4 linked regions of the Rubrivivax gelatinosus IL144 genome follow. The protein of the gene in region 1 binds, or shares a complex with, the protein of each later gene. Links are inferred from orthologs where the notes say so. Each region holds a gene or a part of one and is shown in the gene's direction. Other genes may lie near its edges. The genes, in order: frdA, sdhC, sdhD and RGE_RS06010.

What was found.
Region 2: frdA (region 1) and sdhC share a complex: the UniProt entries of both Escherichia coli proteins name them as parts of the enzyme complex. The link is inferred for Rubrivivax gelatinosus IL144 from one-to-one orthologs.
Region 3: frdA (region 1) and sdhD share a complex: the UniProt entries of both Escherichia coli proteins name them as parts of the enzyme complex. The link is inferred for Rubrivivax gelatinosus IL144 from one-to-one orthologs.
Region 4: frdA (region 1) and RGE_RS06010 share a complex: the UniProt entries of both Escherichia coli proteins name them as parts of the enzyme complex. The link is inferred for Rubrivivax gelatinosus IL144 from one-to-one orthologs.

What each region holds. Positions count from the first base shown.
Region 1 is NC_017075.1:2,225,126-2,229,815, reverse strand. Bases 1,728-4,690 are described here. They hold frdA (fumarate reductase (quinol) flavoprotein subunit), read left to right. Parts: upstream 1,728-2,305; coding sequence 2,306-4,075; downstream 4,076-4,690. Other genes in these bases: RGE_RS10375 (succinate dehydrogenase/fumarate reductase iron-sulfur subunit), read left to right, coding at 4,081-4,690; RGE_RS10385 (response regulator), read right to left, coding at 1,728-2,095. In the rest of the region: RGE_RS10400 (class I SAM-dependent methyltransferase), read left to right, coding at 1-495; RGE_RS10395 (methyltransferase family protein), read left to right, coding at 492-953; RGE_RS10390 (L,D-transpeptidase), read right to left, coding at 955-1,545; more of RGE_RS10385, read right to left, coding at 1,661-1,727. UniProt on the Escherichia coli protein: Two distinct, membrane-bound, FAD-containing enzymes are responsible for the catalysis of fumarate and succinate interconversion; fumarate reductase is used during anaerobic growth, and succinate dehydrogenase is used during aerobic growth.
Region 2 is NC_017075.1:1,272,757-1,277,457, forward strand. The notes cover bases 1,728-4,701. They hold sdhC (succinate dehydrogenase, cytochrome b556 subunit), read left to right. Parts: upstream 1,728-2,990; coding sequence 2,991-3,413; downstream 3,414-4,701. Other genes in these bases: RGE_RS05985 (malate dehydrogenase), read right to left, coding at 1,728-2,052; RGE_RS05990 (GntR family transcriptional regulator), read left to right, coding at 2,149-2,895; sdhD (succinate dehydrogenase, hydrophobic membrane anchor protein), read left to right, coding at 3,425-3,787; sdhA (succinate dehydrogenase flavoprotein subunit), read left to right, coding at 3,790-4,701. Outside these bases: RGE_RS05980 (HpcH/HpaI aldolase/citrate lyase family protein), read right to left, coding at 1-967; more of RGE_RS05985, read right to left, coding at 1,066-1,727. UniProt on the Escherichia coli protein: Membrane-anchoring subunit of succinate dehydrogenase (SDH).
Region 3 is NC_017075.1:1,275,038-1,277,861, forward strand. It holds sdhD (succinate dehydrogenase, hydrophobic membrane anchor protein), read left to right. Parts: upstream 1-1,143; coding sequence 1,144-1,506; downstream 1,507-2,824. Other genes in the region: RGE_RS05990 (GntR family transcriptional regulator), read left to right, coding at 1-614; sdhC (succinate dehydrogenase, cytochrome b556 subunit), read left to right, coding at 710-1,132; sdhA (succinate dehydrogenase flavoprotein subunit), read left to right, coding at 1,509-2,824. UniProt on the Escherichia coli protein: Membrane-anchoring subunit of succinate dehydrogenase (SDH).
Region 4 is NC_017075.1:1,277,486-1,281,934, forward strand. The notes cover bases 1-2,722. They hold RGE_RS06010 (succinate dehydrogenase iron-sulfur subunit), read left to right. Parts: upstream 1-870; coding sequence 871-1,575; downstream 1,576-2,722. Other genes in these bases: sdhA (succinate dehydrogenase flavoprotein subunit), read left to right, coding at 1-854; RGE_RS06015 (FAD assembly factor SdhE), read left to right, coding at 1,599-1,880; gltA (citrate synthase), read left to right, coding at 1,900-2,722. Also shown: more of gltA, read left to right, coding at 2,723-3,210; RGE_RS06025 (HDOD domain-containing protein), read left to right, coding at 3,221-4,120; sucD (succinate--CoA ligase subunit alpha), read right to left, coding at 4,175-4,449. UniProt on the Escherichia coli protein: Two distinct, membrane-bound, FAD-containing enzymes are responsible for the catalysis of fumarate and succinate interconversion; the fumarate reductase is used in anaerobic growth, and the succinate dehydrogenase is used in aerobic growth.

The sequences.
Region 1 (4,690 bases):
CTGACGTTCGTCGCCGGGGGCGCCGAGGCCGTGCCGGCGCCCGACGCCAGCTTCGACCTGGCGCTGATGCTGAAGTCGCTGCACCACGTGCCGATCGCGGCGATGGGCCAGGCGCTGGCCGAAGCCGCACGCGTGCTCGTGCCCGGCGGCCTGCTCTATGTCTCCGAGCCGGTCTACGACGGGGGCCTGAACGACATCGTGCGCCTGTACAACGACGAGGGCACGGTGCGCGCGGCGGCGCAGGCGGCGCTGGACGCGGCGCTGGCGAACGGCCCCTGGACCGAGATCGTGCGCCACCGCTTCGCGCAGCCGGTGCGCTTCGCCGACTTCGCCGAGTTCCAGCGGCGCATGATGCAGTCGAGCTTCGCCACCTACACGCTGAACGACGCGCTCGTCGAGCGTGTGCGTGCGGCCTTCATGCCGCACTGCGGCGCGGACGGCGCGGCCTTCGAACGCCCGCTGCTGGTCCGGCTGCTGCGCCGCGAGGCGGCGTGAGCGACGCCTCCGGGCGCCGCGCCGGCGCGTGGCTGGTCGCGCTGCAGTTCCTGCTGCTGGCCGCACTGGCCGGCTCGGCGCTCCCGCACTGGAACCGTGCCGCCGTCCCGGCGCTGGCGATCGCACTGGCGACGCTGGCCCTCGCCGTCGGCCTGGCCGCGGTGAAGGCCAACCGGCCCGGCAACTTCAACATCCACCCTGAACCGCGCGCCGGCGGCCGCCTCGTCGAACACGGCATCTACGCCTGGATCCGGCATCCGATGTACAGCGCGCTGCTGCTGCTCGCGCTGGCGGCGATCGCCGTCGCGCCGACGCTGCCGACGCTGGTCTCGGCCGCGGCGCTGGCCGCGGTGCTGTGGGCCAAGTCCTCGCTGGAAGAGCGCTGGATGTCCGAGCGGCACCCCGGTTACGCCGCCTACCGTGCACGCACGAAGCGTTTCGTGCCCGGGCTGCTGTGAGTCAGCCCGGATCGGCGAACAGCGTGCGCCAGTCGCGCGTCTCGGGCAGCACGTAGACCACCGAGTGGCCGCGGCCGAGCTGCGCCAGCACCACCTTCTCGAAGAAGCCCGGCTCGACGACGACGCAGCCGGCCGAGATGCGGTTGTCCGCGGGCGTCGGCGACGCCAGGCGCTGCGGCCGCCGTTCGGACGCCGGTGCCGGGCGCAGGCGGTGGATGGCGAAGGCCGTGTCGTAATCGACCCACACCACCGTCTCGCCGCGCAGGTTGCGGCCGGGTTCGGCCTCGAAACGCCCGGCCGGCGTCGTGCGTTCGCCCGGCGGCAGATGCGCGGCACGTTCGCCGACACCGGGCACGGAATCGTCGCCACGCGCCAGCCCGAGCAGCACCGGCGCCTCGGCGACGAGCCGGCCCTCGGCATCGAAGACGCTGAGCTTGGCCGCGCCCTTGTCGACCACGGCCCAGGGCCGGCCGCCGGCGTCCTGCGTCGCACGCACGTGCCCCACCAGCGCCTCGGCTGCCGATCGCGGCGTCTCGGCGGCAGCCGCCGCGCCCATCACCAGCGCGCAGGCCCATGCCGCCACTGCCTTCATCGGGTGCTCCGTCCCGGCCCGCGGGAGTGGAGCCGACGCCCACGATGCTAGGCAGCGGCCGGACGGCCGAAACGGGCAACAGGCGGGCGAAGCGGGCGCTGTTCGCGCCCCGGGATCAGCGGTTTCCGGCCTGCTGGCGCTTGGCCAGCAGCGCGCGGCGCACGCAGTCCTCGATGGTGCGCACCTCGACCGGCTTCACCAGGTACTCGAAGGCGCCCAGGCTCATCGCCTTCAGCACGTCCATCGTCAGCGTGTCGGCGGTGAGGATGGTGATGCGCAGCCGCCGCTCGGCGATCTCCTCGCTGAGCCGGCGCACGACCTCCAGCCCGGAGATGTCGGGCAGGTGCATGTCCAGCAGCACGAAGTCGGGCCGGCATTCCTGCACCATGCGCACGCCGTCGAGGCCGGTCGCCGCACGCATCAGCCGGATGCCCGGATGGCGTGCGAGGATGCCCTCGACGACGGCGTAGTTCATCTCCACGTCCTCGATGTAGAGAACGGTTCCCTGGAGCTCTTCCAGCGGGGGGGCGGCAGGTGGGATCGAGGGCATGCGAAAAAACGCGACGGGAAACCGCTCCGACGCGCAGCGGGCAAGCATAGTGCTTGTAGCCGACCCTGCAACGCCCGAGGCGGGGTGACGTGGTCGGCTATGCACCGACCATGTGCGGAAACCGGGGGTACGCGAAAGCCAATCCCGGTATAAGGGCGACCGGCGCGCGGGCCGCGTTCTGCGGCGCGGGCGGAGGATATCGGAGTTTGGATGGAAACAATCGACAGCGACATCGTGATCGTCGGCGGCGGCGGAGCCGGCCTGCGCGCGGCGATCGCCGCCCAGGAGGCGGATCCGAAACTCAAGGTCGCCCTGGTGTCCAAGGTGGTGCCGATGCGCAGCCACACGGTGGCCGCCGAAGGCGGCTCGGCCGGCGTCATCCGTGACGACGACTCGCTGGACAACCATTTCGACGACACCGTCTCCGGCGGCGACTGGCTCTGCGACCAGGACGTCGTGCGCTTCTTCGTCGAGCGCTGCACCGAGGAGATGGTCCGCCTGGAGCACTGGGGATGCCCCTGGAGCCGCAAGGACGACGGCAGCATCAACGTGCGCTTCTTCGGCGGCATGAAGGTGCAGCGCACGTGGTTCGCCGCCGACAAGACCGGCTTCCACATGTTGCACACGCTGTTCCAGACCTCGCTGAAGTACCCGGGAATCCAGCGTTTCGACGAGTTCTTCGTCGCCGAGCTGCTGGTCGAGGACGGCCGCGTGCAAGGCGTGCTGGCGATCGAGATCGCCACCGGCAAGTTCTTCCTGCTGCGCGCCAAGGCCGTGATCCTGGCCACCGGCGGCGCCGGGCGCGTCTACAGCCAGAACACCAACGCCGGCATCGTCACCGGCGACGGCATGGGCCTGGCCTACCGCCACGGCGTCGCGCTGCGCGACATGGAGTTCGTGCAGTACCACCCGACCGCCCTGCCCGGCAGCGGCATCCTGATCACCGAAGGCTGCCGCGGCGAAGGCGCGATCCTGACCAACAAGGACGGCCACCGCTACCTGCAGGACTACGGACTCGGGCCGCTGGACCCGTGGCCGCGCCCGAAGGCGATGGAGCTGGGGCCGCGCGACCGCCTGTCGCAGGCCTTCTGGCACGAGGAACGCAAGGGCAACACGCTGACGACTCGCCACGGCAGCGCCGTCAACCTCGACCTGCGCCACCTCGGCGCGAAGAAGATCCACGAGCGCCTGCCGCTGATCACCGAGGTCGCCAAGACCTTCGCCGGCATCGACCCGGTGCACGACCCGATCCCGGTGCGCCCGGCGGTGCACTACACGATGGGCGGCATCGCCACCAACGGCCGCACCGAGACCTCGCTGCCCGGCCTCTACGCCGCCGGCGAGTGCTCCAGCGTCGGCATCCACGGCGCCAACCGGCTGGGCTCGAACTCGCTGTCGGAGATCGTCGTCTTCGGCCGCGTCGCCGGCGAAGCGGCGGCGCAGTACGTGCGCTCGGCCGGCGCGACGTCTGCGGCGTCGCTGGAGCGCCAGGCCCAGGCCGCGGTCACGCGCCTGGAGGCGCTGCACCAGCACGAGCGCGGCGAACGTGTCGCCGTGCTGCGCGAGGCGCTGGGCGAGTGCATGGAGAAGAACGTCGGCATCTACCGCGAGGAGTCCGGCCTGGCCGAAGCCTGCTCGACGCTGGCCGAGCTGCGCGCGCGCTGGCGTGCCGGCGTCAAGCTCGACGACCGCAGCCGCGCCTTCAACACCGAGTGGCTGTCGGCGATCGAGCTCGGCTCGATGCTCGAAGTGGCCGAGGCGATGGCGCACTCGGCGCGCGAGCGCAAGGAGTCGCGCGGCGCCCACCAGCGCCTGGACGGCTACACCGAACGCGACGACGAACGTTTCCTCGTGCACACGCTGGCCGAACGCCGCGGCGACGAGGCTCCGGCGATCTCGCACCGCCCCGTCGTCATCACCACCTCGGCGCCGCGCGCACGCAGCTACGGCGGCGCCGGCACCAAGGCCATCCTGACCTGAGCCCCATGACGGACACGACCCCGACGCCCGCGACCGGGCGCACGATCGAGATCGAATGCCTGCGCTTCAATCCCGAAACGGACAGCGCACCGCGCTTCCAGAGCTGGCAGGTGCCGTTCGACGACGACACCTCGGTGCTGCAGGGCCTGCAGTACATCAAGGACCACTTCGACGGCAGCCTGACCTTCCGCTGGTCCTGCCGCATGGCGATCTGCGGCAGCTGCGGCAAGATGATCAACGGCGTGCCGCAGCTGTCCTGCCACGCCTTCCTGCGCGACTACTGGCCGAACAAGGTGCGTGTCGAGCCGCTGGCCAACTTCGCCATCGTGCGCGATCTGGTCGTCGACCAGAACGAGTTTCTCGACAAGCTGGAGTCGGTCAAGCCCTGGATCCAGCCCTGCGAGAACCGCAGCGTCGCCGACGGCCCGAGCCGGCAGACGCCGGCGCAGCTGGACCAGTACTACCAGTTCTCGCAGTGCATCAACTGCCTGCTGTGTTACGCCGCCTGCCCGCAGGTGGGGCTCAAGCCCGAGTTCATCGGCCCGGCCGCGCTGGCGCTGATGCACCGCTACAACGCCGACTCGCGCGACCGCGGCTGGGAGGCGCGTGCCGACG
Region 2 (4,701 bases), 950 kb from region 1 along the record:
CGCCGTCGCGGGCGGAAGTCTGGTGGGCACGCTCCAGCACCTGCCAGAAGTAGCGGTAGCTGGCGCGGTCGTGCAGCGTGTCGCGGTGGCGGATCGGCGCCCAGCCGGCGGCCTGGGCGGCGAACACGATCTCGATCGCCTGGTCGACCTCGGCGGTGGTCGGCGCGAAGGCGTCGACGATGGGCCGGATCTGCGACGGGTGGATGCTCCACATGCGCGTGTAGCCCAGCCGGCGCGCGGCCTTCTCGGCGGCCGCGGCGATCGCCTTCTCGTCCTTGAACTCGGTGACGACGCAGTGCGAGGGCACCTTGCCCCAGCCGTGGCAGGCGGCGGCGATCTCGAGCTTGGCGCGCAGCACCAGCGGGTGCTCGAACTGGCCCTCGACGCCCATCGCGCTCTGCGGGATCGCGCCGCGGTGCGCCGAGACGAAGTCCATCAGCCCGAAGGACAGCGACTCGACGCGCGGGTGCGCGGCCAGGGCCTGCACCTCGCGCAGCGCACCGTGGGTCTCGACCATCGCGTGCAGCGGGATCGTGCGCGCCAGGCCGTGGCGGCGGGCGGCCTCGTCGACGACGGCGGCGGCGCGTTCGAAGTCGGCCAGGCCGCGCGGCTTGGGGATCATCAGATAGGCCAGTCGAGCGCCGACGCGGCCGACGACGAGCTCGGCCACCTGCTCGAAACGCGGGTGGTCGATGGCCTGCAGCCGGATGCCGACGCGGCCGTAGCGGTTGTCCGGCCCGGCGACCAGCTCGGCCATCAGCTCGGCGTGCTCGAGTTCGCCGCCGACCGGCGCGCCGTCCTCGCCGTCGAGCGTGACGTCGAAGATCGGGCCGAGTTCGGCCTGCAGCGCCAGGCTCTTCCTCATGCGCGCCTCGACGCCGCTGTAGTGGTCGCAGACCGGCAGGGCGGGGGCGACGAGTTCGTCGGGGTCGAACAGCGCCTGGCGGGGGTGGACAAGCTCGGTCATCGCGTCTTCCAGTCGTGGAAACGAAAACGGCGCCCGTTGCCGGGCGCCGTCGATTGTTGGGGGCGCGGCGCGTTCCGCGCAAGCGCCCGCCCGATGCGTCAGAGCAGGTGCTGGACGCCGTCGCGCTCGCCGATCAGTTCGGCCAGCGTCTTGTCGATGCAGGCTTGCGAGAACTCGTCGATCGGCAGGCCTTCGACGATCTTGTATTCGCCGTTGGCGCAGGTGACCGGGAAGCCGAACATGACGTCCTTGGGGATGCCGTATTCGCCGTTGCTGGGCACGCCCATCGTCACCCATTCGCCATTGGTGCCCAGGGCCCAGTCGCGCATGTGGTCGATCGCGGCGTTGGCGGCCGAAGCGGCGGAGGACACGCCGCGTGCGGCGATGATCGCCGCGCCGCGCTTGCCGACGGTCGGCAGGAACACGTCCTGGTTCCAGACCTGGTCGTTGATCGTTTCCTTGACCGAGGCGCCGTCGATGGTCGCGAAGCGGTAGTCGGCGTACATCGTCGGGCTGTGGTTGCCCCAGACGGCCAGTTTCTTGATGGCCGACACCGGCTTGCCGGTCTTGGCGGCGATCTGGCTGGCGGCGCGGTTGTGGTCCAGGCGCAGCATGGCGGTGAAGTTGCCGGGCTTGAGGTCCGGCGCGCTCTTCATCGCGATGTAGGCGTTGGTGTTGGCTGGGTTGCCGACAACCAGCACCTTGACGTCGCGCGAGGCGACGGCGTTCAGCGCCTTGCCCTGGGCGGTGAAGATCTGGGCGTTGGCGGCCAGCAGGTCGGCGCGCTCCATGCCGGGGCCACGCGGACGGGCGCCGACGAGCAGCGCGTAGTCGGTGTCCTTGAAGGCGGTCATCGGGTCGGAATGGGCTTCCATGCCGGCCAGCAGCGGGAAGGCGCAGTCCTCGAGTTCCATCATCACGCCGCGCAGCGCTTCCTGGGCCTTCTCGATCGGCAGTTCGAGGAGCTGGAGGATGACGGGCTGGTCCTTGCCCAGCATCTCGCCCGAGGCGATACGGAACAGCAGGGCGTAACCGATCTGGCCGGCGGCGCCGGTAACGGCCACGCGAACGGGCTTCTTGCTCATGGGGAGGCTCCTCAGGATGGGGTGTTGGTCGAGGCGTTGGACATTTTAGCGACGGCGCTGACACCACTCTTATGTCTTATGTAAGACAATCGAGCCATGCCCGACGCCGCCCCGGTCGCCGAACCCACTCCGTCCTTCAGCCCGTTGTACCAGCAGATCAAGGGTCTGCTCGTGCGCAGCCTCGAGACGGGCGAGTGGAAGCCCGGCGACGCCATCCCCAGCGAGATGGAGCTGGCGGCACGATTCAAAGTCAGCCAGGGCACGGTGCGCAAGGCCATCGACGAGCTGGCCACCGAGAACCTGCTGATCCGCCGCCAGGGCAAGGGCACTTTCGTCGCCACGCATGCCGAGGAGCGCGTGCAGTACCGCTTCCTGCGCCTGCGCCCCGACGACGGCGGCGCCGGCAGCCTGCAGCGCCGGCTGCTGGACTGCCGCCGCATGCGCGCGCCGCTGGACGTCGCGCGTTCGCTGGAGCTCAAATCCGGCGAAACCGCGGTCCAGCTTCGCCGCCTGCTGCTGGCCGATGGCCGCCCGGTCGTGCTCGACGACATCTGGCTGCCCGGCACGCCGTTCAAGGGATTGAGCATCGAACGCCTGCAAGGCTGGCGCGGGCCGATGTACCGTCTGTTCGAAACCGAGTTCGGGGTCCGGATGATCCGGGCCGAAGAGAAGATCCGCGCCGTCGGCGCGGCAGAGGAGGAGGCCGAGGCGCTGGCGGTGCCCCTGGGCGCTCCGCTGCTGTCGGTCGAGCGTTTGTCGTTCACCTATGGAGACCGGCCCGTCGAACTGCGGCGCGGGCTTTACAACACGTCTTCCCACCACTACCGCAACGAGCTTTCCTGAACCGCCCAGTTCCGTGTAAGCCTGCCGCGCTGGAATTAGACTCTTTGCGTTGCCGCAAAGCAGCGACGCCGGTGCGAACGAACAGGACAACCCCCATGGCAAGTACCCAACGCCCGGTCTATCGCAACATCCACATCACGCAGCTCGCCAGCTACCGGCTGCCTCTCGCCGGTTTCGTGTCGATCCTGCACCGCATCAGCGGTGCGCTGATGTTCTTGTTGCTGCCCTTCGTCATCTGGCTGTTCGACAACAGCCTCACTTCCGAGATCTCGTTCGACACCTTCACCTCGGCCTTCGTCGCCGGTGTCTGGTTCGTTCCCGCCTTCCTGGTCAAGCTGGTCGTGCTGGCCTTGATCTGGGCCTATCTGCACCACCTCATCGCCGGCATCCGCTACCTCTGGATGGACGTCTCGCACGCCTACTCCAAGGAGAAGGGCCGTTCCTCGGCCATCGTGACGCTCGCGCTGAGCCTGCCGCTCACCGCGCTGCTGGGCGCCAAGCTGTTCGGCCTGTACTGAGGTCCTCTCCCATGTCCAAGAACTACGGTCCCGAGCGCCTCGTCGTCGGCGCTCACTACGGTGCGCGCGACTGGCTCGCGCAGCGCATCACCGCCGCGGTGATCGCCGTCTTCACCTTCGTGCTGCTGGTTCAGCTGCTCGCGCCGGGCCCGCTCGGCTACGACCGCTGGGCCGGCATCTTCTCGGCGCAATGGATGAAGGTGCTGACCTTCGTCGTCATCGTGTCGCTCGCGTGGCATGCCTGGATCGGCATCCGCGACATCTGGATGGATTACGTCAAGCCCGCAGCCGTCAGGCTGACCCTGCAGGTGCTGTCCATCGTCTGGCTCGTCGGCTGCGCCGGCTGGGCCGTGCAAGTGCTCTGGAGACTCTGACGATGGCCCTCGCCCATCTTCCCAAGCGCAAGTTCGACGTCGTCATCGTCGGTGCCGGCGGTTCCGGCATGCGCGCCTCGCTGCAACTGGCCCGCGCGGGCCTCAACGTCGCCGTCCTGTCCAAGGTCTTCCCGACGCGTTCGCACACCGTCGCGGCCCAGGGCGGCATCGGCGCCAGCCTCGGCAACATGTCCGAGGACAACTGGCACTTCCACTTCTACGACACCGTCAAGGGCTCCGACTGGCTCGGCGACCAGGACGCGATCGAGTTCATGTGCCGCGAGGCGCCGAAGGTCGTCTACGAGCTCGAGCACTTCGGCATGCCGTTCGACCGCAACCCGGACGGCACGATCTACCAGCGTCCGTTCGGCGGCCACACCGCGAACTACGGCGAGAAGCCGGTGCAGCGCGCCTGCGCCGCGGCCGACCGCACCGGCCACGCGATGCTGCACACGCTGTACCAGCAGAACGTCAAGGCGCGCACCAACTTCTTCGTCGAGTGGATGGCGCTGGACCTGATCCGCGACAGCGAAGGCGACGTGCTCGGCGTCACCGCGCTGGAGATGGAGACCGGCGAGGTGCACGTGCTGCAGGCCAAGTGCACGCTGTTCGCGACCGGCGGTGCCGGCCGCATCTACGCGGCGAGCACCAACGCCTTCATCAACACCGGCGACGGCCTGGGCATGGCCGCGCGCGCGGGTGTGCCGCTGCAGGACATGGAGTTCTGGCAGTTCCACCCGACCGGCGTGCACAACGCCGGCGTGCTGCTGACCGAAGGCTGCCGCGGTGAAGGCGCGATCCTGCGCAACGCCAACGGCGAGCGTTTCATGGAGCGCTACGCGCCGACGCTGAAGGACCTCGCGCCGCGCGACTTCGTCTCGCGCTGCATGGACCAGGAGATCAAGGAAGGCCGG
Region 3 (2,824 bases), 950 kb from region 1 along the record:
AGCTGGCGGCACGATTCAAAGTCAGCCAGGGCACGGTGCGCAAGGCCATCGACGAGCTGGCCACCGAGAACCTGCTGATCCGCCGCCAGGGCAAGGGCACTTTCGTCGCCACGCATGCCGAGGAGCGCGTGCAGTACCGCTTCCTGCGCCTGCGCCCCGACGACGGCGGCGCCGGCAGCCTGCAGCGCCGGCTGCTGGACTGCCGCCGCATGCGCGCGCCGCTGGACGTCGCGCGTTCGCTGGAGCTCAAATCCGGCGAAACCGCGGTCCAGCTTCGCCGCCTGCTGCTGGCCGATGGCCGCCCGGTCGTGCTCGACGACATCTGGCTGCCCGGCACGCCGTTCAAGGGATTGAGCATCGAACGCCTGCAAGGCTGGCGCGGGCCGATGTACCGTCTGTTCGAAACCGAGTTCGGGGTCCGGATGATCCGGGCCGAAGAGAAGATCCGCGCCGTCGGCGCGGCAGAGGAGGAGGCCGAGGCGCTGGCGGTGCCCCTGGGCGCTCCGCTGCTGTCGGTCGAGCGTTTGTCGTTCACCTATGGAGACCGGCCCGTCGAACTGCGGCGCGGGCTTTACAACACGTCTTCCCACCACTACCGCAACGAGCTTTCCTGAACCGCCCAGTTCCGTGTAAGCCTGCCGCGCTGGAATTAGACTCTTTGCGTTGCCGCAAAGCAGCGACGCCGGTGCGAACGAACAGGACAACCCCCATGGCAAGTACCCAACGCCCGGTCTATCGCAACATCCACATCACGCAGCTCGCCAGCTACCGGCTGCCTCTCGCCGGTTTCGTGTCGATCCTGCACCGCATCAGCGGTGCGCTGATGTTCTTGTTGCTGCCCTTCGTCATCTGGCTGTTCGACAACAGCCTCACTTCCGAGATCTCGTTCGACACCTTCACCTCGGCCTTCGTCGCCGGTGTCTGGTTCGTTCCCGCCTTCCTGGTCAAGCTGGTCGTGCTGGCCTTGATCTGGGCCTATCTGCACCACCTCATCGCCGGCATCCGCTACCTCTGGATGGACGTCTCGCACGCCTACTCCAAGGAGAAGGGCCGTTCCTCGGCCATCGTGACGCTCGCGCTGAGCCTGCCGCTCACCGCGCTGCTGGGCGCCAAGCTGTTCGGCCTGTACTGAGGTCCTCTCCCATGTCCAAGAACTACGGTCCCGAGCGCCTCGTCGTCGGCGCTCACTACGGTGCGCGCGACTGGCTCGCGCAGCGCATCACCGCCGCGGTGATCGCCGTCTTCACCTTCGTGCTGCTGGTTCAGCTGCTCGCGCCGGGCCCGCTCGGCTACGACCGCTGGGCCGGCATCTTCTCGGCGCAATGGATGAAGGTGCTGACCTTCGTCGTCATCGTGTCGCTCGCGTGGCATGCCTGGATCGGCATCCGCGACATCTGGATGGATTACGTCAAGCCCGCAGCCGTCAGGCTGACCCTGCAGGTGCTGTCCATCGTCTGGCTCGTCGGCTGCGCCGGCTGGGCCGTGCAAGTGCTCTGGAGACTCTGACGATGGCCCTCGCCCATCTTCCCAAGCGCAAGTTCGACGTCGTCATCGTCGGTGCCGGCGGTTCCGGCATGCGCGCCTCGCTGCAACTGGCCCGCGCGGGCCTCAACGTCGCCGTCCTGTCCAAGGTCTTCCCGACGCGTTCGCACACCGTCGCGGCCCAGGGCGGCATCGGCGCCAGCCTCGGCAACATGTCCGAGGACAACTGGCACTTCCACTTCTACGACACCGTCAAGGGCTCCGACTGGCTCGGCGACCAGGACGCGATCGAGTTCATGTGCCGCGAGGCGCCGAAGGTCGTCTACGAGCTCGAGCACTTCGGCATGCCGTTCGACCGCAACCCGGACGGCACGATCTACCAGCGTCCGTTCGGCGGCCACACCGCGAACTACGGCGAGAAGCCGGTGCAGCGCGCCTGCGCCGCGGCCGACCGCACCGGCCACGCGATGCTGCACACGCTGTACCAGCAGAACGTCAAGGCGCGCACCAACTTCTTCGTCGAGTGGATGGCGCTGGACCTGATCCGCGACAGCGAAGGCGACGTGCTCGGCGTCACCGCGCTGGAGATGGAGACCGGCGAGGTGCACGTGCTGCAGGCCAAGTGCACGCTGTTCGCGACCGGCGGTGCCGGCCGCATCTACGCGGCGAGCACCAACGCCTTCATCAACACCGGCGACGGCCTGGGCATGGCCGCGCGCGCGGGTGTGCCGCTGCAGGACATGGAGTTCTGGCAGTTCCACCCGACCGGCGTGCACAACGCCGGCGTGCTGCTGACCGAAGGCTGCCGCGGTGAAGGCGCGATCCTGCGCAACGCCAACGGCGAGCGTTTCATGGAGCGCTACGCGCCGACGCTGAAGGACCTCGCGCCGCGCGACTTCGTCTCGCGCTGCATGGACCAGGAGATCAAGGAAGGCCGGGGCTGCGGTCCAAACAAGGACTACATCAACCTCGACATGACCCACCTGGGCGGCGAGACCATCCTCAAGCGCCTGCCCTCGGTCTACGAGATCGGCCACAACTTCGCCAACGTCGACATCACGAAGGAACCGATCCCCGTGGTGCCGACCATCCACTACCAGATGGGTGGCATCCCGACCAACATCCACGGCCAGGTCGTGGTGCCCAAGGACGGCACGCCCAACGCGGTGGTCAACGGCTTCTACGCGGTGGGCGAGTGCTCCTGCGTCAGCGTGCACGGCGCCAACCGCCTGGGCACGAACTCGCTGCTGGACCTGCTGGTCTTCGGCCGCGCCGCCGGCAACCACATCGTCGCCAGCGCGCTGGCGAGCCGCAACCACAAGGATCTGCCGGCCGACGCCGC
Region 4 (4,449 bases), 950 kb from region 1 along the record:
ACCTCGACATGACCCACCTGGGCGGCGAGACCATCCTCAAGCGCCTGCCCTCGGTCTACGAGATCGGCCACAACTTCGCCAACGTCGACATCACGAAGGAACCGATCCCCGTGGTGCCGACCATCCACTACCAGATGGGTGGCATCCCGACCAACATCCACGGCCAGGTCGTGGTGCCCAAGGACGGCACGCCCAACGCGGTGGTCAACGGCTTCTACGCGGTGGGCGAGTGCTCCTGCGTCAGCGTGCACGGCGCCAACCGCCTGGGCACGAACTCGCTGCTGGACCTGCTGGTCTTCGGCCGCGCCGCCGGCAACCACATCGTCGCCAGCGCGCTGGCGAGCCGCAACCACAAGGATCTGCCGGCCGACGCCGCCGACCGCTCGCTCGAGCGCCTGGCGCGCCTGGAGGCCTCGACCTCGGGCGAGTACGCCCAGGACGTCGCCAACGACATCCGCAAGTCGATGCAGCAGCACGCCGGCGTGTTCCGCACGCAGGCCGTGATGGACGAAGGCGTGGTGCAGATCGCCGCGATCGCCGAACGCGTCAAGCACATCGGCCTGAAGGACAAGAGCAAGGTGTTCAACACCGCGCGCATCGAGGCGCTGGAGGTGGACAACCTGATCGAGGCCGCGCAGGCGACGATCGTCTCGGCCGCCGCCCGCCACGAGAGCCGCGGCGCGCACACCGTCAACGACTACGGCGACACCCCGCAACACCCGAACGGCCGCAACGACGAGGAGTGGCTCAAGCACACGCTGTGGTTCAGCGAAGGCAACCGGCTCGACTACAAGCCGGTGAACCTCAAGCCGCTGAGCGTCGACAGCGTTCCGCCCAAGGTCCGTTCGTTCTAAGGCACAGGTTTCTCCCATGACGCTCCGTACGTTCCAGATCTACCGCTACGACCCGGACAAGGACGCCAAGCCCTACATGCAGACGCTGCAGGTGGAGCTCGACGGCAGCGAACGCATGCTGCTGGACGCGCTGCTCAAGCTGAAGGCGGTCGACCCGTCGCTCAGCTTCCGCCGCAGCTGCCGCGAAGGCGTGTGCGGGTCCGACGCGATGAACATCAACGGCAAGAACGGCCTCGCGTGCCTGACCAACATGCGCACGCTGCCGGGCACCGTCGTGCTGCGCCCGCTGCCGGGCCTGCCCGTGATCCGCGACCTGATCGTGGACATGACGAACTTCTTCAAGCAGTACCACTCGATCAAGCCGTACCTGATCAACGACGAGCGCCCGCCCGAGACCGAGCGGCTGCAGTCGCCCGAGGAGCGCGAGGAGCTCAACGGCCTGTACGAGTGCATCCTGTGCGCCAGCTGCTCGACGGCCTGCCCGAGCTTCTGGTGGAACCCGGACAAGTTCGTCGGCCCGGCCGGCCTGCTGCAGGCCTACCGCTTCATCGCCGACAGCCGCGACCAGGCGACGAGCGAGCGCCTCGACAACCTCGAGGACCCGTATCGCCTGTACCGCTGCCACACGATCATGAACTGCGTCGACGTCTGCCCGAAGGGGCTGAACCCGACGAAGGCGATTGCCAAGATCAAAGAAATGATGGTTCGCCGCGCCATCTGAGACAAGAAAAGCGACTACGGCTCATGGACGAACGTCTGGACCCTACCGATCTCGGCCGGCTGCGCTGGCGCTGCCGCCGAGGCCTGCTGGAAAACGACCTCTTCGTCGAACGTTTCTTCCGTGATCACGAGGCGACGATCACGAAGCGGCAGGCCCAGGGGCTGATGGCCCTGATGGACCTGCCGGACAACGATCTGCTTGACCTGCTGCTCGGCCGTCGAGAGCTGCAGGGCGAGCTGGATCGCCCTGAAGTGCACGAGGTGCTGGCGCAGATGCGTCGGCCCACCCTCCCTGCTTCCGCCTGAGCTCAAGAAAGGCCTCGACATGACCCCCTCCGGCGTGAAAGCCACCCTGTCGTTCTCGGACGGCAGCCCGAGCATGGATCTGCCCATCTACAAGGGCAGCATCGGCCCGGATGTCATCGACATCCGCAAGCTCTACGGCCAGACCGGCAAGTTCACCTATGACCCGGGCTTCCTCAGCACGGCGTCTTGCCAGTCGACGATCACCTACATCGACGGTGACAAGGGGGAGCTGCTGTACCGCGGCTATCCGATCGAGCAGCTCGCGACGCAGTGCGACTTCCTGGACACCTGCTACCTGCTGCTCTACGGCGAGCTGCCGAACGCGCAGCAGCAGCAGGACTTCCACAAGCTCGTGTCCGAGCACACGATGGTGCACGAGCAGATGCAGTTCTTCCTGCGCGGCTTCCGTCGTGACGCCCACCCGATGGCGGTCATGACCGGCCTGGTCGGGGCGCTGTCGGCCTTCTATCACGACAGCACCGACATCAACGATCCGCGCCACCGCGAGATCGCGGCGATCCGCCTGATCGCCAAGATGCCGACGCTGGTCGCGATGGCCTACAAGTACGGCGAGGGCCAGCCCTACGTCTACCCGCGCAACAAGCTCTCGTACGCCGGGAACTTCATGCGCATGATGTTCGCGACCCCGTGCGAGGACTACGAGCCCAACGAGGTGCTGGTGCGCGCGATGGACCGCATCTTCATCCTCCACGCCGACCACGAGCAGAACGCCTCGACCTCGACGGTGCGCCTGTGCGGCAGCTCGGGCACCAACCCGTTCGCGGCCATCGCCGCCGGCGTGGCCTGCCTGTGGGGCCCGGCGCACGGCGGCGCCAACGAGGCCGCGCTGAACATGCTGGAGGACATCCAGCGCAACGGCGGCGTCGAGAAGATCGGCGAGTTCATCAAGCAGGTGAAGGACAAGAACTCCTCCGTCAAGCTGATGGGCTTCGGCCACCGGGTCTACAAGAACTACGACCCGCGCGCCAAGCTGATGCGTGAGACCTGCCACGAGGTGCTGGGCGCGCTGGGCCTGGAGAACGACCCGCTGTTCAAGCTGGCGATGTCGCTCGAGAAGATCGCGCTGGAAGACGAGTACTTCGTCGCCCGCAAGCTCTACCCGAACGTCGACTTCTACTCGGGCATAGTGCAGCGCGCGATCGGCATCCCGGTGTCGCTGTTCACCGCCATCTTCGCGCTGGCGCGCACGGTGGGCTGGATCGCCCAGCTCAACGAGATGATCGGCGACCCCGAGTACAAGATCGGCCGTCCGCGCCAGCTCTTCGTCGGCTCGCAGCGCCGCGACGTGCCGCCGCTCGACAAGCGCTGACCCGCAGACGATGAGCTGGCTGGCGCGGCTGTTCGCGCCGCGGCGCCGCGAGGCGCCGCGAGCGGCGGATCTGCCTTCAGCGCCGGCCGCTCCGTCGGCTTCCACGCCGCCGGCTCCGGCGGCGTTTTCCATTCCGCTGGCCTGCTGGCTGCTTGCGGCCGACGCGCCGTCCGGTGCCGGGCCGTCGGCGGACGAGGCCGCCGCGCTCGCGCGCATCGACGCCGTGCTCGCGCAGCCCGGTTTGCCCGAGGACCTGCTGCCGCGTGCCGCGGCGCTGGTGCCTCAGTTGCTGGCGATGCTGCGCCAGGGCGACGAACTGCCGGTCGCGGCGATGGCCCAGCGTGTGGCCCGCGACGCGGTGCTGAGCGCCGAGGTGCTCAAGCTCGCCGGCAGCGCCTACTACCGTGGCCGCGGCGAGGCGTCCGATCTGCAGCAGTCGATCTCGCTGATCGGCGTGCAGGGCCTGCACACCGTCATCGCGCGCGTCGTGCTCAAGCCGATCTACGACCAGGCGCCCGGGCCCTGGAGCCGCGCCGCCGGCGCGCGCTTGTGGACCCACGCCGAGGCGCTGGCCGCCGAATGCGCGCTGCGTGCCGAGGCGGTGCCGGTGTTCGACGCCTACCTCACCGGCCTGCTGCACGACAGCGGCTGGACCGCGACGCTGAACCTGCTCGACCGCTCCGGCGTCGAGTTCGCCGCGCCGAGCGAGGCCTTCGCGACCGCGCTCGAACGCCGCGCCTACCGGCTTTTCGGCCGCGCCGCGAGGCGCTGGGCGATCACGCCGTCCTTCGCCGAACTGGGCGCCGACACGCTGCGCCACCCGCTGGGCACCAGCCCGCATCCGCTGGCCGTGGTGCTGCGCGAGGCGATGCCGGCCGCGCTCGAACGCGTGCGCGCCGAGGCGGGCTGAAAACGGCGAGGCCCGGACTCGCCGGGCCTCGTGCTGGAGCGTGGAGGGCGCCGCTCAGATCAGCTTCTGCAGCAGCCGCCCCATCTCGGACGGGTTGCGCGTGATCGTGAAGCCGCACTCCTCCATGATCGCCAGCTTGGCGTCCGCCGTGTCGGCGCCGCCGGAGATCAGCGCGCCGGCGTGACCCATGCGCTTGCCCGCCGGCGCGGTGACGCCGGCGATGAAGCCGACCACCGGCTTCTTCATGTGCTCCTTGCACCAGCGCGCCGCGTCGGCTTCGTCGGGGCCGCCGATCTCGCCGATCATGATCACCGCGTCGGTGTCCGGGT